DNA from 3 places in the Alteromonas sp. S005 genome. Region 1 is predicted to be linked to each of the others. Evidence: predicted binding sites of a transcription regulator. Region 1 holds the regulator's gene; each other region holds the start of a gene.

What was found. Region 1 encodes sigma-54, which starts transcription at its own class of promoters, with help from an activator protein. Its sites were predicted from a motif close to GTTGGCACGNNNNTNGNNT; they were not measured.
Region 2: a site for sigma-54 is predicted at 2,726-2,744, ahead of fliE (flagellar hook-basal body complex protein FliE). Genes of this name have one in related genera too.
Region 3: a site for sigma-54 is predicted at 1,073-1,091, ahead of V7R55_RS00920 (DUF2726 domain-containing protein). Genes of this name have one in related genera too.

Annotation. Positions count from the first base shown of each region.
Region 1 covers NZ_JAZETN010000005.1:19,772-23,942, reverse strand. Annotated here, with positions in the region: gene rapZ (RNase adapter RapZ) at 1-42, opposite strand, end outside; gene ptsN (PTS IIA-like nitrogen regulatory protein PtsN) at 126-569, opposite strand; gene hpf (ribosome hibernation promoting factor) at 583-870, opposite strand; gene V7R55_RS08110 (RNA polymerase factor sigma-54) at 901-2,382, opposite strand; gene lptB (LPS export ABC transporter ATP-binding protein) at 2,456-3,181, opposite strand; gene lptA (lipopolysaccharide transport periplasmic protein LptA) at 3,184-3,729, opposite strand; gene lptC (LPS export ABC transporter periplasmic protein LptC) at 3,698-4,171, opposite strand, start outside.
Region 2 covers NZ_JAZETN010000002.1:280,196-284,366, reverse strand. Annotated here, with positions in the region: gene fliG (flagellar motor switch protein FliG) at 1-604, opposite strand, end outside; gene fliF (flagellar basal-body MS-ring/collar protein FliF) at 617-2,311, opposite strand; gene fliE (flagellar hook-basal body complex protein FliE) at 2,324-2,659, opposite strand; gene V7R55_RS03795 (sigma-54-dependent transcriptional regulator) at 2,902-4,171, opposite strand, start outside.
Region 3 covers NZ_JAZETN010000001.1:220,347-224,517, reverse strand. Annotated here, with positions in the region: gene V7R55_RS00930 (FAD-dependent oxidoreductase) at 1-298, shown strand, start outside; gene V7R55_RS00925 (hypothetical protein) at 614-1,036, shown strand; gene V7R55_RS00920 (DUF2726 domain-containing protein) at 1,245-1,832, shown strand; gene V7R55_RS00915 (5'-methylthioadenosine/adenosylhomocysteine nucleosidase) at 2,000-2,701, shown strand; gene V7R55_RS00910 (cobalamin biosynthesis protein CobD/CbiB) at 2,703-3,650, shown strand; gene V7R55_RS00905 (cobalamin-binding protein) at 3,647-4,171, shown strand, end outside.

The DNA.
Region 1 (4,171 bases):
CTTACCAGACCCTGAACGACCACTGATTATGATCAGCTTCACCTAAACTCTCCCTTATATTCTGGTTTCATCACATACGCGTTGTTGATTTAAGCGCCTGCCTATAATGTTTAAGCGCTTATTGTCTAACTTAATGCAGAAATAATTTCGTCGCTGTTTGTTGCACGTCGTATTGTTTTAATGGTTTCTTTGTCGCTTAGCTTGCCAGCAACGGTAGCTAATGTTTGAAGGTGTCCTTCGGTTTGCTCTTCGGGAACGAGAAGTGCAAAAAAAATATCTACAGGCTTTTCATCTAGGGCATCGAAGTTGATAGCAGGCGTGCTGGTTACAACAATTGCTATCACCTTATCAAGGCCAGCCAGGCGACCGTGAGGCAGTGCTATGCCGTTTCCAATACCCGTACTACCCATACGTTCTCGAGCCATCAAGCTATTTAGAACCGTTGCCTGGTCGATGTTATCGTTATGCTTGGCAGCGATATCAGCGATGATCTCAAGAATTCGCTTTTTACTATTACACTGAACCGCACACTCGGTGCGGTCCAGACTTACGATGGCTTGTATATCCATGCTTAATTAACTACTAATGTTTTTTCAGTTTTTCCTTATGCTTGATTACCTGCCGGTCGAGTTTATCAACCATGCTGTCAATCGCCGCATACATGTCGGTATTTTCTGAGGATGCGAATACTTCAGCGCCACTTAAATGAACAGTCGCTTCAGCTTTTTGATTTAATTTTTCAACGTTCAGGATGACATGCACATTAGAAATGTGATCAAAGTGACGTTCAAGTTTGCTGAACTTCGTATCGACATAATTACGCAAAGAGTCGGTGATTTCGACATGATGACCAGTAAGGTTGATTTGCATATTTCGTCTTCCTTATATTATTAAGCCCGGTTAGATAAGGCTTTTGCGTTGGTTCGACGGCGGGATCGATAACGATTCCCGGTATTTTGCTATTGTTCGCCGAGCGACTTTTATGCCTTGCTCGGCCAACAACGAAGCAATCTTGCTATCACTTAGCGGCTTGCTAGGATTTTCCGCAGCCACTAACTTCTTGATCAATGCACGAATCGCTGTGGATGAACATTCACCACCTGACTCGGTTGCAACGTGGCTTGAAAAGAAATACTTCAACTCGAAGATACCACGGGGCGTATGCATGTATTTTTGCGTTGTCACACGTGAAATAGTGGATTCGTGCATATCTACCATTTCTGCGACATCATTTAGCACCATTGGTTTCATCATTTCCGGGCCGTGCTCAAAAAAGCCCATTTGTTGCTGCACAATGCAATTTGCAACCTTCATCAAGGTATCGTTACGAGATTCAAGGCTCTTTATGAACCACTTAGCCTCTTGCATGTGCGAGCGGATGAATTGTGAATCGCTACTGTTCTTAGCACGGCGACTCATCGCAGCATACTGTTGGTTTACGCTTAGTTTAGGCAGGCTGTCAGGGTTCAGTTCAACCACCCAACGGCCATTTTTCTTAGTTACTGAAACATCAGGTATGACATACTCAGGCTCTTTAGTAACTAAAGCACTACCTGGACGAGGATTCAAGGTTTGAAGTAAACGCATTGCTTCGCGTAGCTGATCCTCTTTCAATCGGCTCTTACGCATAAGCGTGCGGTAGTCTTTACTGCTCAGTAAGTCCGAATATTCCTCGATAAGCTGCTTTGCTTCAGTGAGCCAAGGGGTGTCGTCCGAGAACTGGCGCAATTGCACCATAAGACATTCCTGAGGGTTACGGGAACCCGAACCAATGGGGTCGAACATCTGAATGCGCTTAAGCACACATTCGATTTCGTCCATCTCGATAGGCTCTTCTAAGTCATCGTCATTAACCGCTTCTAAGATATCGTCAAGGGTTACGGTTAGATAACCCGACTCGTCAATTGAGTCGATAATAGCTGTGGCAATAGCGCGGTCAGTATCTGAAAAATGAGTCAGGCGCATTTGCCAAAGCAAATGCTCTTGGATGTCTTCGGTAGTTTCACCTTGGAAGATTTGTTCGTCATCATTAGACGGGCCAGGCGCAGGCGCAGAAGAGGCGGAGTAGTACTCGTCCCAGGTGCTGTCGATAGGCAGCTCATCGGGAAGGTCGTTCTTCTCCAGTGCATCTCCTGCTTCTAGCGTGTCGCTTGATGCAGAAGCTGTCGCTTCAGCAGCGCTATCGTCACTATCGACATTGTTCTTTTCTACTTGTGGCTCGTCGCTACCTTCTTCCACTTCTAAAAGCGGATTAGAGTCGAGCGCTTCTTGAATCTCTTGCTGGAGATCAAGCGTAGAAAGCTGCAGCAGCTTAATAGCCTGCTGCAGCTGAGGTGTCATGGTAAGTTGTTGGCTAAATTTTAGCTGTAAAGATGGTTTCATCTACGTCTTATTTAAATGCTCTAAATTAAATATACCAGAGCGAAACTGAAAAATGACAATTCGGTTACACTAACTATAGCCTGAATTGTTCGCCTAGGTATACGTCCCTTACTTTTTGATTACTTAAAACCTGTTCCGCAGTTCCTTGCGCAATAAGCTCGCCATGACTCACAATGTACGCTTTTTCGCAAACATCCAATGTTTCACGTACGTTATGGTCCGTGATAAGGATACCAATACCCCTATCTCGCAGATGCTGTATTATCTTCTTTATATCATTAACTGATATTGGATCAACACCGGCAAATGGTTCGTCTAACAAAATAAATTGTGGTTTTGCTGCCAGAGCGCGAGCAATCTCTACGCGACGCCGTTCTCCCCCTGACAAACTCATTCCCGTACTATTACGTATATGGTTGATATTAAATTCATCAAGTAGTGCGTCCGCTTCTTCTTCCTGCTGTTGTGAATTTAAATCTTTACGGGTTTGCAAAATGGCCATGATATTTTCATGTACCGTAAGCTTTCTAAAAATTGACGCTTCTTGCGGAAGGTAGCCTATACCGCGGCGTGCGCGCTCATGCATTGGCTGATGAGTAAGCTCACTATCATCAATTTCAATCTTGCCTTTGTCTAGGTTGACCAAGCCCACAATCATGTAAAAAGTGGTGGTCTTACCAGCACCATTTGGGCCAAGAAGACCGACAATTTGCCCAGTAGAAACTGAAAGACTCACATCGCGAACGACTTGTCGCGATTTATACGATTTAGCAAGGTTTTTAGCGCTCAAAGTTGCCATTGCTATTCATTGCCCTCGTTGTCTTTCTTAGACGACGTTTTACGAATAGTGTCAGGAGTAAACACTGTTGTTACTCGACCTTCACCATTTTCACCGGCGCCACCTGTTGCAAGCAATTGTTCAGTAATCATATCGAACGTAATTTTATCCCCTTGTACTTTACTAGAATCTTGCTGTAGTTCGGCATTACCCGCCAGAGAAATAGTGCGATTAACCACCTCATAGCGAATTTCATTAGCTTTGGCTGATACCGGTGTACCGTCTTCTAATGATTGAGAGTAGCTTGCTGGGTTCCCTCGGGCGATAAATATTTCTCGGCCGCTGCCATCAGTAGCAATAACTTCTACTTCATCCGCTTCAATGAGGAGTGAACCTTGAGTAATCAGCACGTCTTCCTTGTACAGAGCCGTTTTGTTTTTACCATCAATAAACTGGGTATTTGACCCTATTTTAATGGGCTGTGAAAAATCTTCTTCACTGGCTTGTACCGCACCGCTAGCGATGGCAAGTAGAAAGCTAGTTGCTAGGGGAATAAGTGGTTTGTACATGATCTAAAAGCTCGTATTCTTGTGTGCGTAAATTCGCGTTAAACCCATTGCTTAAAATAAGGTATTGCGTACCCAGTATCTCAACGGGTTGATCAGATGTCATTTGTTTCGTGTTTAAATTTATTTGGATGTATTCGGTGGATAAGCTTTTGACAAAATCATCGCTGGTTTTATTTTCAATAACAACGCTATCTTCAAGCTGAATTAACTCATTGTTATACAGCGTTCCTTCCTGCGCAGTCACAACCCAAGGTGATGTTGCACTCTCTGTATAAAGAGTATATTTAGGCTGCTGAAATAACACGAAACCCAATTGGTCGTAGTGTTCCATAGACTCTGCAAAGACTTTGTGATTTAACTCGCCGTCTTGGTTGTACAAGGTTGTAGTTAAGTTTTTTGCCTTATATGCAGGCTTAAGCGCATCATTTTGACTGCTACCTTG
Region 2 (4,171 bases), on a different contig from region 1:
TTCCCGCTTGACCAGCAAACTGCTTCTCCATAATTTCGTTCAACTCTTGCAATGCTGCTGGCTGAACTTCTTCTAGGTTCGCAATACGCATCAACAAATCAAGACGTACTTTTTCTGGGAATTGCGCCAAAATCTCAGCGCTTTGCTCAGGTTCTAGATAAGACAGTACAATGGTTTGGATCTGCGGGTGTTCGTTGCGAATAATGCTCGCCACCTGCTTAGAGTCCATCCATTTCAGTGAGTCTAGACCTTTAGCACCACTACCCATTAGAATCTGATCGATAAGGTTTGCCGCCTTATCTTCACCTAACGCCGCAGTTAGGGCTCGCTTAACAAAGTCTTGGCTCTGGAAGCCAATAGTGCTGTAGTTCTGAATCTCTTCAATGAAGTGTTTGTGAACTGACGTGATTTTGGTTTGCGTCATATCGTCCACTTTCGCCATTTCAGAACCCAGCTTCTGCACTTGCTTCGGTTCAAGGTGCTTTAATATCTGCGCCGCATCTTCTTCAGATAAGCTAAGTAGTAAGATGGCAGCTTTCTCTACGCCTTCTAATTTACTGACGTCGTATGACGGTTCTTCAACATTGGCAAGTTCTTCAGCCATAATCTTATCTCACTACTCGTCTTGCATTAACCAGCCTTTCACTACTTGGGCTGATAATTCTGGTTCATTGGCCACTAGGGCGCGTACGGCTTTAAGTACATCTTCGTCTTTGTGTAAGTCAGGCAGCATAAGTGAGCCATCTGGCGCAAAGCCTACCTGTCCTTCGTCAAAGTCAGACGTTAGCATGCTAATTGTGTCATCGCCTAAATCTAAGCCTTCATCTGCGTCAAACTCATCTGCCTCGTTAGATTCATCTGGGTTGATAAGACGACGCAGCATAGGTCTGATTACAAAGATGATAAGTACTATTATAACCAAGCCACCAACAACTAGCTTAAGAATTGGCAAAAAGCCTGGCTGTTCCCACAAAGGCGCATCTTCAATTTCACCTGAATCCATACGAGTAAAGGGTACGCTAACCACTTCTAGCGAGTCGCCGCGGGTTACGTCAAAGCCAATACCGCCCTGCAATAGTCTGCGGATATTAAGAATTTCTTCTTGTTTGCGTGGCGTTGGCGTTATAGCGCCGTCTTCGCCTGCAACCTGGGTGTAGTCTACAGCTACTGACACACTCAGCCTGCGAATAACTCCTGTTTGTTTTTTAGTATGGCTAATGGTGGTATCAAGCTCGTAGTTGCGCGTTGATTCTTTTGCCGTGCGTCCAGGCATGGTTTGTTGACTGCCGCCCACAGCATTCTCTGGAATATTAGAATCTAACGGGGGCTGATTAGATAATGCGCCAGGAATACCGCCAACGCCGCCACCTACGCTATTCTCTTCCATGATCATTTCGCTGCGCACCGCAGGTAAATCAGGGTTGTAGCTGCGCTGAGTTTGCTCCATTGCCGTGAAGTCCATGGTGACATCAGCTTGCGCCGTGTAGTTACCTATGCCCAATACTGGAATCAATATAGCGTCAATTTTTTCTAGATACTCTTGCTCGCGCTGGCGCTCAATTTCGTATTCTTTCCTTGCGCGGGCACTCATTGAATCTTGAGAGCCTGAGTTAAGCAGACGACCATTGCTGTCAGTTACCGTTACTTTAGACGGCTCCATGTTTTGTACTGCTGATGCCACGATATCGACAACAGCATCAACCTCTTCACCTGCAATCACAGCACCGCGCTTAGCCGTTAGCACAACGGTTGCCGACGCTTTTTTCTCTCTGCGTGCAAACACATTTTCTTTTGGCATCGCCAGCAATACTCTGGCTTTTTGAATACTTGCGATATCTTCGATGGTCGAGGCAATCTGTTGTTCACGCGCATGTTTAAGACGTTCCATCTCTACACGCTGGCTTACACCAAACCCCATGTCCTGCATGATGATATCGGTACCTGCATCCGAGGTTTTAGTTAACCCTTGGCGTGTCATACCTAGGCGGATATTTTGGAACTCGTCACTTCTTACATAAACAGTATTGCCTTCAAGCTTATAATCGATTTGGTTTGCATCCATATAATCGAGGGTTTCGATAAGCTCTTGGGTTTCCATCTTAGCAAGGGGGCGATAATCAGGCTCTTGTGACCAAATAAGGATGAAAATAGCAATAGCCACACAAATAACCAAAACAACCACAAGGGCCATTTGGCGCATCATATCTGCGCTACCTAACGTATCCATGAAACCAGATTTATTCTCTGGCTCATTGTCCGCTGTTTGATTTTGATCAGGAACCGTAAGGTTTGTACCTGTTGCTTCAGCCATAACCTACTCCACCTATACCGGCATATTCATTATTGTTTTATAGGCTTCAAGTACTTTGTTACGTACCTGAACAGTAGCTTCAAAAGCAATGCCAGACTTTTCTTTCGCTAACATGACTTGGGCTAAGCTTAGACTTGGGTCGCCCATTTCAAAGCGCTGTTGAGCATCTTTTGATTCAAGCTGCATACCGTTTACACCGTCAACCGCGTTCTTAAGCATGGTCGAGAAATCGCTTGCAGAGCTGTTTATTTCAGTAAGCGATTGCTGCTGAGGCTCGTTAACTTGAAGACGAGTTTGCCCTATCATGTTTTGCATTTCTTGATACAAACTATTGGCTTTAACGTCCATACCCACTCCTAGCGTTTCTTTAAAAACCGCCTGAACAACGGCGAATAACTAATTATATGAGTGATTTAGCAAGGGGCTTGCCAACTTTAAAACCCCATACATATCAACATGATAAGAGTCAAAAACGGAAGAAAGCCAAATTTATGGCGTTTGATTTGATGGGAGCAACAAAAAACCGCCGCCTTCTTTACTACAGAGGCGACGGATAACGGGGATGAAAAGAGAGGTTCAAAACAGCAGTATTAAGCCGGTACTTCAATGCCGTCTTCACGCATGCGCGCTAGTTTATAACGAAGGGTTCTAGGGCTAATGCCAAGTTTTTCCGCAACGTCCTTACGTTTACCATTGCACGAGACTAATGTATCAAGAATAATTTGGTGCTCCTGATAGCGAAGTTCTGAGCCCAATTTGTTGTCTTCAACCTGCTCTTGAGTAACTTCAAGCGGGGCCGACATGTCTTCGTCAATCATTAGATCGCTTGCATCTATTTCATTGTTTTCACAAAGAATAAGTGCTCGCTGAACCACATTCTCTAACTCTCGAACATTTCCTGGCCAGCTGTATTGCGACAATTTATTGCGTGCTGCAGCACTTAACCTGATTGTTCCTAGACCCTGTGAACTTGCGTGACGCTGAACAAGATGCTCTGCAAGTGGTACGATATCGCCTGGGCGTTCCGATAGAGGACGCCATTCAATAGGAAAAACGTTTAAGCGGTAGTATAAGTCTTCTCTGAACTCACCTGCATCTACTGCTTTTCTTAGATCTCGGTTACTCGTTGCAATAACTCGCACATTAAGTTTAACGTTTTTTCGGCCGCCAAGACGCTCTACTTCACGCTCTTGCAGCACGCGCAGTAATTTAGCCTGAAGCGCTAAATCCATCTCAGTTATTTCATCAAGTAACAGGGTGCCATCTTGAGCTTGTTCAAACTTACCCGGACAAGCCTGAATAGCGCCGGTAAAGGCCCCTTTTTCGTAACCAAACAAAGTGGCTTCCAACATATTTTCTGGAATAGCAGCACAGTTGATGGCAACAAAAGGCGCATCGCTTCGCGGTGACTGGTCGTGAATATAGCGAGATAGCACTTCTTTACCCGATCCACTTGGGCCCATAACCATAACGGTAGCTTCAGACTTCGCCACTTTCCGCGAAAGCTCAAGTAGCTTCAAACTTGAAGGGTCAGCTACGATTGGCGTACGTGATTCAATTTTTTGTGCAGGCGCGTAGCGCCCCACTAAGTTAAGTAATACTTCTGGCGCAAAAGGCTTTGAAAGGTAGTCAGTTGCACCATCACGCATCGCTTGTACCGCATCATTAATGGTGGCGTAGGCCGTCATTAACAACACAGGCATATTCGGGAATTTAGCTTTAATACTTTTTAGCAGCGTTAAGCCACTCATTTCGCCCATTTGTATATCGCTAACCACTAGGTCCACATTCTGTGACGATAGCATCATCAATGCTTGCTCCGCGCAATCGGCAGCAACCACGTCATAGTTACCTAGCAAA
Region 3 (4,171 bases), on a different contig from region 1:
AAACGGTCGCCGCCGTCCTGTTGAAGTGGAAGGTTCTGAACACGTACTTGAAGCAGATGCAGTTATTATCGCATTTGGTTTCCAACCGAGTCCTGCACCATGGTTTGCCGATTTCGGCATTATGCTTGATGAGAAAGGTCGCGTGCGCGCGCCTTCGGCAGGTAAGTTTGCTTTCCAAACTTCACACCCACAAGTATTTGCTGGTGGTGATATGGTGCGTGGTAGTGACCTGGTTGTTACCGCTATCGATGAAGGCCGCAAAGCCGCAGAAGGAATTATGGACTACATCGGCGTGTAACCATCGCTAACAAGTCCTTTAACTAAAAGCTCGATAATTCTGCTATCGAGCTTTTTTTATTTAAAACTAAAAAGAAGCGATCACCGCAGAGAACATCATGAAATGGCGTATTAGCAACTTTTAACCGGCACACAGATTTGATACCAGCTGTCGACTACGCCTTATCTCAATTGAATACCGGTAGTAAAAGTTGTAAGCAACATACTAGAAACGTTGAAAGCATACGTTAATAGACCAAGGTTTAGTTGATGTACAAGAGCAACAGCTCTAGTATTTTAAACTCAAATAAAAACCAAATTGATCAAGAGCCTATATATGAAGAACTGGGATGTTAAAAGACTCGCTATGTATCTGACTTTATTTTCAGGCATCAGTGGCTTATCTCATGCTACCTATGCTGATAGCCTTTCGGTAGAGGCAACCTCAAAAGAAGGTCTTTCCGATAAACCCAGCATAGTGTCTTGCCCTTCAGAGTTTCAGCAGGTGAAAATTGCACAAGATGCCCGTCAATGCCAAGCCTTTGACGAACCATTAACGTCTGTCATGGTGTATCACTCACCCGCCACTCCCGAAGCCATGGTCAATCTCTATCAAGAGGCACACCCTGCGTTAAAAACCCACACACCGGTCAACGGTCGTACCCTATTGTCCTCTCAAGACAAAGCCGTAAGGGTTATCGTAAGCCCCGATAAGGCAGGTTCTCAAGTCGATATTTTGGTTACGTCAAACGCTAATTAAGCTCTATTTTTCAAAGCCAGTGTAAAACATACTCATGTTGGCATCTGGCTTGCAAATTCTTAGTAAACAACACGATGACAATGTCTGGCGTCATTTTTCTGACACCAACAAAGATATAGTTAGCAGGCTAGCTTACCTAAAACAAACTGGCACGACCTGATAACTCTACTGTCATTGGCTTTTATTTTTGATATTTGCGAGGGTTACGATGGAATTGGCAATTATTCTAATGATGTTACTTATTGTCGTTGCACTAGGTGCCATAAAATTGTCAGACGGTGGCGTCGCCTTTCCATTCAGGCGAAAGCCACAGTTATTTACGCCGGTGGAGCATACCTTTTTAAACCTTATCGAACAGGCCATGGGGCGTGAGTTTAGAATAGTGTGCCGCGTACGTCTTAATGACTTAGTATCAGTGCGTCAATCTGCCAAGAAAAAGACAGCGAGCCAAGCGCTTAGCAGAGCATCTAGCAGACAACTCGACTTTGTTCTGGTTGATAAACAAAATATGAGCCCTGTAATGGCTATCGATTTAGTTCACAGCCAAGGTAAAGAGGGATACAAAACACAAAAAGACTGGTTTGTTACGGGCGCCTTAGATGCTGCAGGACTTCCTCACGCTAGAATAAAAGTGAAATCTGGCTACACAGTTGATGATATCCGCGAGTGCTTGGAAAACAAACTTATTCCGTATCGCCGCTTACAGAATAAGATGGCACAATTACCAACGCACAACCCAGAGCCACCTAAGCGCCCTACTCGCCCGGTGCGTTCAAGCAGACCAGCGGCCGCCTGATAAGGTTAATACGAGCTTCCCCTAGCCTTTGTTACTTTGCTGTTTTCTTACTCTCAAATAGCAGTAACAAAGGCATTTTTCTGTCAGTTTCTCTATTTTCCTTATACAATTAGTGCATTCAACAGCGTATTCACGCGTTAAATTCCCTCAACACCGTCGGTAGAGTTATGAAAAAAATTGGTATTTTAGGTGCAATGGATGAAGAAGTTGCGCTACTTAAAGCATCGCTTTGGAACGTAAAAGAAACAAAGTGGAAACACCTTACTTTTTATGAAGGCACACTTAACGACATGGAAGTGGTGTTGGTTAAGTGCGGCATTGGTAAAGTGGCTGCTGCAATCGCTACGACTGTATTGATTGAGCAGTACGCTCCTGATGCAGTGGTCAATACGGGTTCTGCCGGTGGTTTCGATAAAAATCTGAATATTGGTGACTTAGTAATAGCAAGCCACGTTATTCACCACGATGCCGATCTAACCCATTTTGGTTACAAGCTTGGCCAATGTGCGGGGATGCCTGAAGATTTTCGCTGTGACACAACATTAATGGAAACAGCAAGCACCGCGGCGGCAGAAATTACCTCATTACAATCGACAACAGGTTTAATTTGCACTGGCGATGCATTTATCGGTAGCGATGAAGCGGTAGCGGAATTACGTGAAAACTTCCCAGACATGAAAGCAGTAGAAATGGAAGGTGCGGCTATTGGTCAAACCTGCCATATGCTCGACACACCGTTTCTAGTTATCCGCTCATTATCAGATATAGCGGGTAAGACATCATCAGTCAGCTTCAAAGAATATTTAGATACGGCTGCTAAGCATTCTGCACAGCTCGTTATGGCAATGATTCAGGCCCTCGCAAAATAAAATGACAGAGGTAATTAGCGACCCGCAATATCAGTCGCTATTGGTACTTTGGCTGGCTATTGCCGTAGATGCCTTGTGGCGCTGGCCCCAAAGTACTCACCCCCTAACACTTATGCGTTACCTTGTTTTGCAAATGGGGCGTAAAGTAGTGCCATCTCGCGATTTCGGTCCATCTCAGCACTACATTTCGGGTTCGTTAGCTGCATTGGTTCTACTTGCGCCTTTGGTAATTTGTGTTGCCATCTTAGTTTACATGGCGCAATACCCCGTTTTCTTTGAAGCGATTATTCTTGTCGCCCTGCTCGATTTTGGCTATCAGCGCCAGCAGTATAAAAAAGTGCTAGCAAGTGTAGGTAGAAACAAAAAGTCTCTTGCCCGAGAAATGGTCCAAACCATTACCGCAAGACAGTGTAACTCTCTGACAGACATTGGCATTGCTAAAGCTGCAATTGAGTCGCTTTGGCTTAAATTTCTTTACTTGTATTGCGGCGTTATTTTTTACTTTGTGGTGGCAGGGCCAATAGGCGCCTTAATCTACCGCTTACTTCTACTTACATCGTGGCAATGGCACTACCGTAACCCTTCTATGTCACTCTTTGCGAAGCCGGTTCGCAAATTGGTTTATTTGCTTACCCTTCCACCCGCTGCTATTGGCGGCCTTGTTACTTTGCTAGTTAGTCATCCTATAAAAGCGCTTCGTGCTATAAAACGTTCTCCTGAAAAAGATAAAACGTCGCTACTGCTAGCACTTTTGGGTGGTGTGTTAGATGTAAAGCTGGGGGGCCCAGCAATTTATGCAAACAGGAAAATTCGATATGCCCGCGTAGGAGGCGTAAATGAAGTCAAGTATTCCCACATGTTAAAAGCTAAAAGCACAGTTACTATGGCTATGGTGGCCACAAGCGCATTTGCATCATTAGCCTTGTTAATCATGGCCGTTGCTTTATGAGAGCATTACGCGTTCTAAGCGCTTTTTCTTTCATACTGCTTTGCTCAACATCGCTTTTTACACATGCTAATTTGGAGGGAGACGACACGGCCGGATTAAGGCTAATTACCAACGAAAATAAGCTTCCTTCTGCTGGTTTACCTGCGCAATCGGTGGCGGGCTCTTCTGGACTAAAAATAGTAAGCCTAGCACCACACCTTACAGAGTGGGCATTTAGTTTAGGCTTGGGTTCAAACCTTGTTGGTGTAAGCGACTACAGTGACTATCCAAAAGCTGCCAAGAATATTCAACGTATAGCCGACTTTCAAGGTGCTGACATTGCCGCCATAGTGGCGTTAGAACCTGATTTAATACTCGCTTGGGATGGAGGCAACAAACCTCAGGATATACATAAACTTTCTTCAATGGGGCTTGATGTATTTACCAGTAGGGTTGCAAATATCACAGATATTGCTAGTGAAATAAAAAGACTTGGTGCACTCACGAACACACAAAAAAAAGCCACTCAACTCACTAATAAC